2 regions of the Paenibacillus filicis genome follow, and region 1 is predicted to be linked to the other one. Evidence: a T-box and tRNA genes for the amino acid it is inferred to sense, from the RefSeq annotation. Region 1 holds a T-box; the other holds one or more tRNA genes.
The links. The T-box of region 1 lies ahead of WMW72_RS25875 (valine--tRNA ligase). A T-box ahead of a tRNA ligase gene usually reads a tRNA of that ligase, here a tRNA-Val.
Positions count from the first base shown of each region.

Region 2: it encodes a tRNA-Val, which carries the amino acid that the T-box ahead of WMW72_RS25875 (valine--tRNA ligase) is inferred to sense. The anticodon was not compared.

Region 1 is NZ_JBBPCC010000020.1:95,397-99,893, reverse strand. Features, by position in the region: gene WMW72_RS25880 (bifunctional folylpolyglutamate synthase/dihydrofolate synthase) at 1-114, opposite strand, end outside; gene WMW72_RS25875 (valine--tRNA ligase) at 122-2,791, opposite strand; T-box leader at 2,952-3,213, opposite strand; gene WMW72_RS25870 (LysM peptidoglycan-binding domain-containing protein) at 3,372-4,466, opposite strand.
Region 2 is NZ_JBBPCC010000011.1:160,079-164,575, forward strand. Features, by position in the region: gene WMW72_RS18040 (glycosyltransferase) at 1-264, shown strand, start outside; gene WMW72_RS18045 (DUF421 domain-containing protein) at 364-1,077, opposite strand; gene WMW72_RS18050 (hypothetical protein) at 1,378-1,650, opposite strand; gene WMW72_RS18055 (hypothetical protein) at 1,885-2,322, shown strand; tRNA gene WMW72_RS18060 (tRNA-Val) at 2,816-2,888, shown strand; gene WMW72_RS18065 (hypothetical protein) at 2,913-3,122, opposite strand; gene WMW72_RS18070 (MFS transporter) at 3,430-4,497, shown strand, end outside.

The DNA.
Region 1 (4,497 bases):
TAGACCGAACTTGATGCCGGCCAGCGGGATGAATCGGACGATCCAGTCCACCGCTTCCCGGGCTGTGCTGAACGCCTGCTCAGCTGCCCGTCCTTCAGTTTCTTCGATAGTCATCGGCGGCTCACCCCTTCAGTTCGGCGATGCGCGCCGTCACTTTATCGCGTTTGTCCGCATAGTCCGCCAGCTTCGCTTTTTCTTCTTCGATGACTTTAGCCGGAGCCTTCGCCACGAAGCCTTCGTTCGACAGCTTCTTCTCGATCCGCTCAACCTCGCCGTGCAGCGTCTTCAGTTCCTTATCCAGACGCGCTATTTCCTGGGCAATGTCGATCAGACCCGCCAGCGGAAGGAACAGCTCTGCACCCGTCACGATGCCTGTCATCGCTTTATCCGGCGCAGCTAGCGCCGCATCGATCGACAAGCTAGACGTGTTGCTGAAGCGGCGCAGATACTCTTCGTTGCGCTGAAGAATATCGAGCGTTTCGCCGTCGGTCGGCTTCACCAGCAGCTCGATCTTCTTGCTCATCGGCACATTCACTTCGGCACGTATATTGCGAACTGTGCGAATGATATCCATCAGCAGCTCCATCTCTCGGACAGCCCCCGGCGCTTCAAATACGCCGTCGAAGACCGGCCATGGCGCCAGCATGATCGTCCCGCCTTCATGCGGCAAATGCTGCCAGATTTCCTCGCTGATGAACGGCATGAACGGGTGCAGCAGACGCTGCGTACGGTCCAGCACATAGGCCAGCACGGATTGCGTCGTCTTCTTGGCGGCTTCGTCCGTTCCATACAGCGACAGCTTGCTGAACTCGATGTACCAGTCGCACAGATCGTCCCAGATGAAGTTGTACAGCAAACGTCCGGTCTCCCCGTACTCGTACACATCCATCAGACGCGTCACATCGCGGACCGTCTCGTTCAGGCGGTGCAGGATCCAGCGGTCGGCCGTCCCTAGCTTGCCGCTCAGATCGATCTCCTCGTAGCTGAAGCCCTCCAGATTCATCAGGGCAAAGCGAGACGCATTCCAAATCTTGTTGGCGAAGTTACGCGCCTGCTCGACCTTCTCCCACCGGAAGCGAAGGTCCTGCCCCGGCGTCGAGCCAGTGGACAGCATAAAGCGCATCGCGTCCGCGCCATATTTCTCGATCACCTCGAACGGATCGACGCCATTGCCCAGCGACTTGGACATCTTGCGTCCTTCGGCATCGCGTACCAATCCGTGGATCAGCACGTCCTTGAACGGAATACGGTTCGTCAGCTCCAACGAGCTGAAGATCATCCGGGATACCCAGAACGGGATGATATCATAGCCGGTAACCAGCACGTTGTTAGGGAAATAGCGCTTGAAGTCCTCCGTCTCCTCCGGCCAGCCCATCGTCGAGAACGGCCACAGCGCCGAGCTGAACCACGTATCCAGCACGTCATTATCCTGACGCAGATGCTGGCCTCCACAGTGTGGACAAGCCTCTACGTCGTCCCTCGAGACGATAACCTCTCCACAATCGTCGCAGTACCAGGCCGGGATGCGGTGTCCCCACCAAAGCTGGCGGGAAATACACCAGTCGCGGATATTTTCCATCCAATGCGTATACGTTCTATCGAAGCGCTCCGGCACGAAGTTTGGACCTTCGCCAGACTTCTGCACCTCAACCGCCCGCTCGGCCAGCGGCTTCATGGCGACGAACCACTGCGTGGACAAATACGGCTCGACGACGGCGCCGCTGCGCTCGCTGTGGCCGACCTGATGGACATGCTCCTCGATCTTCAGCAGCACGCCCTGCTCCTTCATGTCCGCAACGATCTGCTTGCGGCAGTCGAACCGGTCCAGGCCGTTGTAAGGACCTGCGTTCTCGTTCATCTTGCCCGATTCGTCCATGACTAGCACCTGTGGCAGATCGTGGCGAAGCCCGACCTCGAAGTCGTTCGGATCATGGGCCGGCGTAATTTTGACCGCGCCGCTGCCGAACTCCTTCTCAACATAGTCGTCACCGACAATCGGAATCTCGCGGCCGACGATCGGCAGCACCAGCGTCTTACCGATCAGATGCTTGTACCGCTCATCCTCCGGATGCACAGCCACCGCCGTATCGCCGAGCATCGTCTCAGGACGAGTTGTCGCTACCACGATGAATTCGCTGCTATCCTTGACCGGATATTGCAGGTGATACAGAGCCCCTTGCACTTCCTTGTATATGACTTCAATATCCGAGAGCGCCGTGCGCGCTGCCGGGTCCCAGTTAATGATACGCTTACCGCGGTAGATCAGGCCTTCTTCGTAACGGCGCACGAATACCTCGCGTACGGCCTTGGAGAGACCTTCGTCGAGCGTGAAGCGTTCGCGCGAATAGTCCAGCGACAGACCCATCTTGGCCCACTGGTCGCGGATGTTATTCGCATACAGATCCTTCCACTCCCATACCTTCTCCAGAAATTTCTCCCGTCCGAGATCGTAACGGGTCAGCCCTTCCTCGCGCAGCTTCTGCTCGACTCGGGTCTGTGTCGCGATGCCCGCATGGTCGGTCCCCGGCAGCCACAGTGCGTCGTAGCCCTGCATACGCTTGAAGCGGATCATGATGTCCTGCAGCGTTATATCGAGCGCATGGCCGATATGCAGCACGCCCGTCACGTTAGGAGGCGGGATGACGATGCTGTAAGGCTCGGCGTCAGGCCGGTTGCCTGCCTGAAAATATTGTCCTTCAAGCCAGAAGTCATACCACTTCTTCTCGCTTTCCTTCGGATCGTACGTCGTGGGCATGGAGGTTTCCGGCGCCGCTTGTTTGTTCTCTTCCATCCTGATTCACTCCTTGAGCAAGTATAAAGTTATGACATGTTCTTGTCGTCCGCTGACCGGTGCGTGAAGCTGGCATCGTACCTGATTCTCCGGACTTCCTGGAGCCTATATGACTTTCCGCTGCGCGCTGCGCGAAAAACATGAAAAAAAGCCTGTCGCCGCAAAGGACGAAGGCTTACGCTTCCGTGGTACCACCTTTATTCCGCATGCAGGATCGCTAACAAGCGGGCAGCTCCCGCCGGACTGCGTGCATACGGCTCTTGTACAGATAACGGCTGTGACCGGCCGAATCTAAGCTCAGCGCTTCAATCCGGCAACTCCGGGGCGACTTCAACAGGTACGTCCTGCAGAACCTCTCAGCTTATGGCCGGTTCCGCTCTCTGAAGGATTCGCTGCTTACTACTCCCTTTCCACGTTATTACAGCATCTTATGCGTTCTATGATAAACAATCCCAGGGTGAGAGTCAATATAAGCCTTGTTCATCCAAGCCTCTCCCTGCTACCAGTATAGCCAAAAAAAGCCCGGACCAAGCCTCTGAAGGCTAATCCGGACCGTTTTTTTTGTTCACATCCCCATCCGCTACCGCGGAATATATACAATCTGGCCGGCTGCCAGCTCGTTATCTCCGAGCCGGTTATATAGAATAAGTTCCCTCGGATTTAGCTCGTATTTCTTGGCGATCGTCTCCAGCGTGTCCTCCTTCTGTACAATCACCAGCCTGACCTTCTTGAACTCCTGCTGTTCTCCACGCCGGGATAACAGCAGATTGCGCAGCTCCACCTTCTGCGCCGATGCGGCCTCGGCGGCAGCCTGGGCCTGGGCCGCCTCTTCCGCTGCGCGCGCTTCGGATTTGGACGCGCTGTAGTTGATCAGCGAGGACAGCCCGAAAGCCCCCGTCTTCGGACTTACCGGTGCCGGTGTTTGTGCCGCGGCAGTCTGCTGCTCTTCGGAGGTTTTTTTGCTCCCGAAGCCAACCTTCAGCTCCTTCTTCTCTTCCTCAACTGCGGGCGCTGGCTCCGGAAGCCATTCGTTCACAGCTTCTTCCGATTGCACAACCGGTACAGGCTCGGCTTCTTCCTCCTCGTTCTCGTGCTCCGCCGCACTCACCGGGGGGTGAGGCTCCTCGTGACGGCTGCCCTGCCAGCTTGCCGGGTCCGCCGCCGGCTCCTGAAAAGCCCCCTGCTCCTCCTCACGCTGCCTAGTCTCGACATCTGAGATGTATTCCTCGAGCTGTGCTGCCGAAGGCTCGTGCACGAACACAACCTCTTCCTCCGTCTCCCGCCACGCCGGCTCGGTTCCGTTGCTCGAGCTGGACACCTCCAGCCCGTTCAGCGACAGCACCCCGGTAATATTCAGGCTTCGCGGCGACAGCAGGTCCACGTCGAAGTTCTCGATCTCTACGGCGATTTCCTCGACGCGGGTCACGCGGCTCATCGGCAGCGTGATTTCCACGGGAATCAGATGCTCCAGCCTTTGCCCCTCGCGCTCCTGCTCATCCACATAGCTCCCGGTAAGGAGCAGATTGCCGCGCAGCAGAGCTTGTTCTCCCTGCGAGAGCACCTGAATATGCGGAACCAGCTCAACGCCCTCCAACTGCCTGATGCCGAGCACTTCATCGCTGACGTGCACCCGTTCGTAAATATCGAACCGCAATCCGTTTGATGGTGTTGTCAATGTCATGTCCTCCCTTTCGTCATCCTATCTC
Region 2 (4,497 bases), on a different contig from region 1:
AACAAATACAATAAAGAATGGTACCGAAATGCCGACGATATCGCGAAGTTTCTGAGCGGGGCTAACCCCAACTGGTCACAGAAGGATCTTCAGGACCTATTATATATGCATCTGAAGTTTGTGGCCGATCAGGCGACCGCAAGGATCAAAAAAGATTGGAAAGCGGATATCGATGCCTTCGATCAAGGCGAGGATCATATTCTGAAGCTGTCCGATACGCTGGCAGAAGGGATTATCAAGCAATTTCCAGATAAGTTTAAATGAGCAGAGCGGACAAGCTGAATAGTTGGACTTGAGTAAATAGGGGTCATACTTAGCCCGTGTTCTTCGTTAGGAGGAGCATGGGCTTTTGTATGAAAAGGATCAGTTTTCTTGATCGATGGGTCGCTTTAGGCCATCGTCATAAAAGTCGAGGATCAGCTTGCCGCTTGTACTTTTGACCGCATAAAAAACGTCATCAATCCGCTTCTTTCTTTTGTCTAATTCGGTCTCGAGCCATCGTTGCGACACTTCATGCTGGGTCAGATTCTCCTTGATGAGTTGGCCATCCATAATCAATTCGATGGGGAAATTTTTCGTACTCTTGGCGCTCCTATGTAAATCCTCAAGGGTCACATTCCGGTACTGCGGTTTCTTTAACACCGACAACTTTCCGTTATCCTCCATGACCGCATATTCGACTTCCTCGATGTCGAAGATATCTTTCTCTCGCAGCGACTGATTCAGCGCATCCAGCGAACACTTGATCTTTTTCATATTTTGCTCGAGAATTTTGCCTCCTTCGATTAAGATCGTCGGTGAACTCGTAATCCATTTTCTCGCTTTTCTGCTCTGGAGGGACAGCACCGAAATACCAAAGGATATGGCCGTAATCACAGCCAAAGATATAAAGAAGTGCGCGGATTGGATTTTCACATTAAACGCGAGGTTAGCCGCCATCGAACCTAATGTTATCCCCGTTACAAAATCGTGAAACGTCATATTGGATAGCATCTGTTTGCCCAATATCCTCGCAATAATCAACAGCATCGCGAAAGCAGCGATAGTTCGGAAAAAAGTGTAAATATACTCATTCATGGGATGTACTCCTTGTCCACAGGAATTGCTTTTAAGATCTAGTTTTCCCTCGTTTCTTTCTTTAAACACAATCCTTAGGAAAACTTAGGAAAACAATCAACGATTGCGAGTTAGCACGTGGCCGTTGGGAGGGGGAGCTGAAGCCTTTAGGAGTGATGATGCATATTCGACTGTGGCTTGTGGGGCTGCCCGGCAGGTGCGGCTGCTCCAGTTGTTCTAGGATCTTGCCTTCCGCTCCCATATATGTTTTTTGACAGTGAATGTGTGAAATACGCGGTACATAAACAGCTTCGCCGGCCTTCAGATATCTGGATTGGAGATATGATGATTCGCTACTTCCAGAGTGGTAGCCGGGATATTATACCTATGACCAACGGAATCTAAGGATTCTCCCGCTTGGGCTTGATGTTGAGCGAAATACAGGTTGCTCGGATCTTCTTCGCTTCGGAAAAATGGATAGTAAAACGGGGAGAAGAAGTATGGAAACAGGAAGCGACCCGGGAAGAAAGGATGCGGGAAGGGCCGGAACGGGGGACGAAAACCAAAGCCACCACGCGTAAATGCGCGATTCATTGAACAAAACCTCCATGTTGTAAATAGCGATGATATTTCTAAGTGGGAGGATGATGGGTACAATATCATCACTCCTTCCTAACGTTCTATAGTATACTACCAATTAATTAATTCCGGAAGTTTTATGTATTTTTTAGTAATATTTAACTATTTACTACCATGGGTATTACTGGTATATTAGTATATAAATGCTAGGCGCCTGCATTTATCATACAAACGGAGGTAGGAGAATACGTGAAAACTGTAAAACGACGCTTAGGTGTACTTTTATTTGCACTTGTCTTTATGCTTAGTTTATCATCGAGTGCCTTTGCTGATACTAATGTATTGTTGCTTCATCCAAACGGCACTACTGATAATCCGTATGTTATATCGTCCACAGGGACTAATGGATATACAGCGATATGGATTCAGCCTCCGACGACAACCCATTATACAATACAGATTAATTCAATTAATAGCTTCCCGAGTACAACTTACTATTATGTGCATCTAGCGCCACAAGCTTGGCCCGTAGGATCAACGCATGGTTTTCATGACATTCCACAATCCGTACTTAATAGTTTACCCAAAAATGAAGTTCTCAATATATCAGTAATTGCTTGGATAGATACAGGTGGAGGCGGTTGGTTGCCCAACGGTCTCGACAATCAGAAATTTATTGTCAGATAAAAATAAGTACCTCCCGAGTTAATCGGGGCTGATCCCGTAACGTGAGACAACTCAAAACACCTTCAAGAGAATGCTTCTATGTCGTAAGATGTGGAGGACAACTTGAAGGTGTTTTTACGTTAGCAAAACAAGAGTTAGTTACCGTTGAATTTATGAACGCCGTTAGACAGGCTGGTGTAAATGTGAGCGAGATTCTGGAGGTGGTTTGAAACCTTCAAGAGTACATCATTTACTATAACTCAATTCGTATTCAAACGAACTAGATAGCCATTCGCCGGTTGATTTCTAACGATTGGCCGCTTAACTTGCAAAGAATTTTGATCCCTGATTCACAAACGGGGGCCAGTCCCCCACAGTACCGACTAAGTTCTTTTTTATGCAGCTTGCCGTTTTCAATCAAGCCTGTTATAACATGGTTTAAGTCTTGACATATTCTAGGCAACTTGATATTATATTAATTATTCGAGCAAGGAACTTTATAGATTTTTAACTTGACTTGTTAGCTCAGCTGGGAGAGCACCATCTTGACAGGGTGGGGGTCAGTGGTTCGAGCCCACTACAGGTCATAAAGAAGAAGAGACTCTTGATAATCAAGGGTCTTTTTTGTTTGACAAAAACCAATTTGTTTTGCGGGTAATTGCAATTTTTCTGTTTATTATTACTCGCTTCTCTCTAGCAGAAGCAAAATATTTGATAACTTCTTTGTCTGGAAATCGTTCAAACAAGCTAAGATAATAAGAACCCGCATAGGTTTTTTCTTTTAAGTCACTGTAGATAGTTGAAGTCCTCCAGCTTATCATAAGAAGAAATTTCTCCTCGATAATCGATACTCCCCTTTTCTTGGGCTATACATTCCATAATACTCCTTGGATTGCAAAACAGACCCGTCGTCTGCAATGATGGGTCTTTTAATGATGAACTTTTGAGGACCCCCCAAAAAAAAAACCAAAAGTCAAAATACTACAATAGAAAATCAATATAGCGTCACAAGAGCGACCACTGTTTTCCCTATAATAAGGGAGAACACAAGGAATGAAGCAGCAAGAGAAGGGAGAGGTTTCAATTGGTTATTTTCCATCATCCGGCAGGAGGGGATGGCCGAGCATCATGAATACGGAGCAGAAGGCTAATCCGACGATGTATTCCGTCCTGTTTGCCGTGAGCATGGCCCATCTGATCAACGATGCGCTGCAGGCGGTCATTCCCGCCTCGTATCCGATCCTGCGGGATTCGCTTGGTTTGTCTTACACCCAGATCGGAATCATCACGTTTATTTTGTTTTTTTCTTCGTCGGTCATGCAGCCGTTCGTCGGGATGTATGCCGATGCCCGGCCGTCGCCCAGGCTGATGCCGATTGGGATGGCGATTGCCCTGCTGGGCATGGTCGGCATCGCGCTCGCACCGGGCTATGGGATGATGCTGCTGGCGGTTGCTTGTATGGGGATCGCCTCGGCGATGTTTCACCCGGAGGGATCGCGGATCGCTTACTTGGCCGCTGGTCCGCGTAGAGGGTTGGCGCAGTCGATTTTTCAGGTCGGCGGGAATTCGGGCAGTGCGCTGGCTCCGCTGATGACGGCGCTTATTTTCTTCCCGTTCGGGCAGATGGGGGCGATGTGGTTCACCTTGATCGCAGCAGTCGGTATTGCCCTCCAATGGCGCGTAGCGCGCTGGTACGGAGAGCAGCTTGCGCGGAGTCCGCGCAAAAAGCCGCAATCCGCTGCGCAGCCGCAGAAGGATACCGCCAGACGCGTACAATTCGCGATCCTGATCATTATTTTGATCGCCTTTGCCCGGTCCTGGTTCGGCTCCAGCATCACGAGTTATTTTTCATTTTATCTCATTGAGCATTTTCAGATGACCGTCCCGCAGGCTCAGGTGTATCTGTTTATCTACATGGGCGCGGGTATTATCGGCACATTCTTCGGCGGGGCGCTTTCGGACAAGATCGGGAGGAAAAACGTCATTCTGCTGTCCGTGCTGGGTGCAGCTCCGTTTGCCATCCTGCTGCCGCATGCCGGGGAGATGATGATTTATCCGCTGCTGTTTATCCTCGGACTGATCAATCACAGCAGCTTCTCTGTGACGATCGTCTACGTGCAGGAGCTGGTGCCCGGCAAAGTCGGCACGGTGTCGGGACTGATCACCGGTTTGTCCTTCGGGCTCGGGGCCATCGGC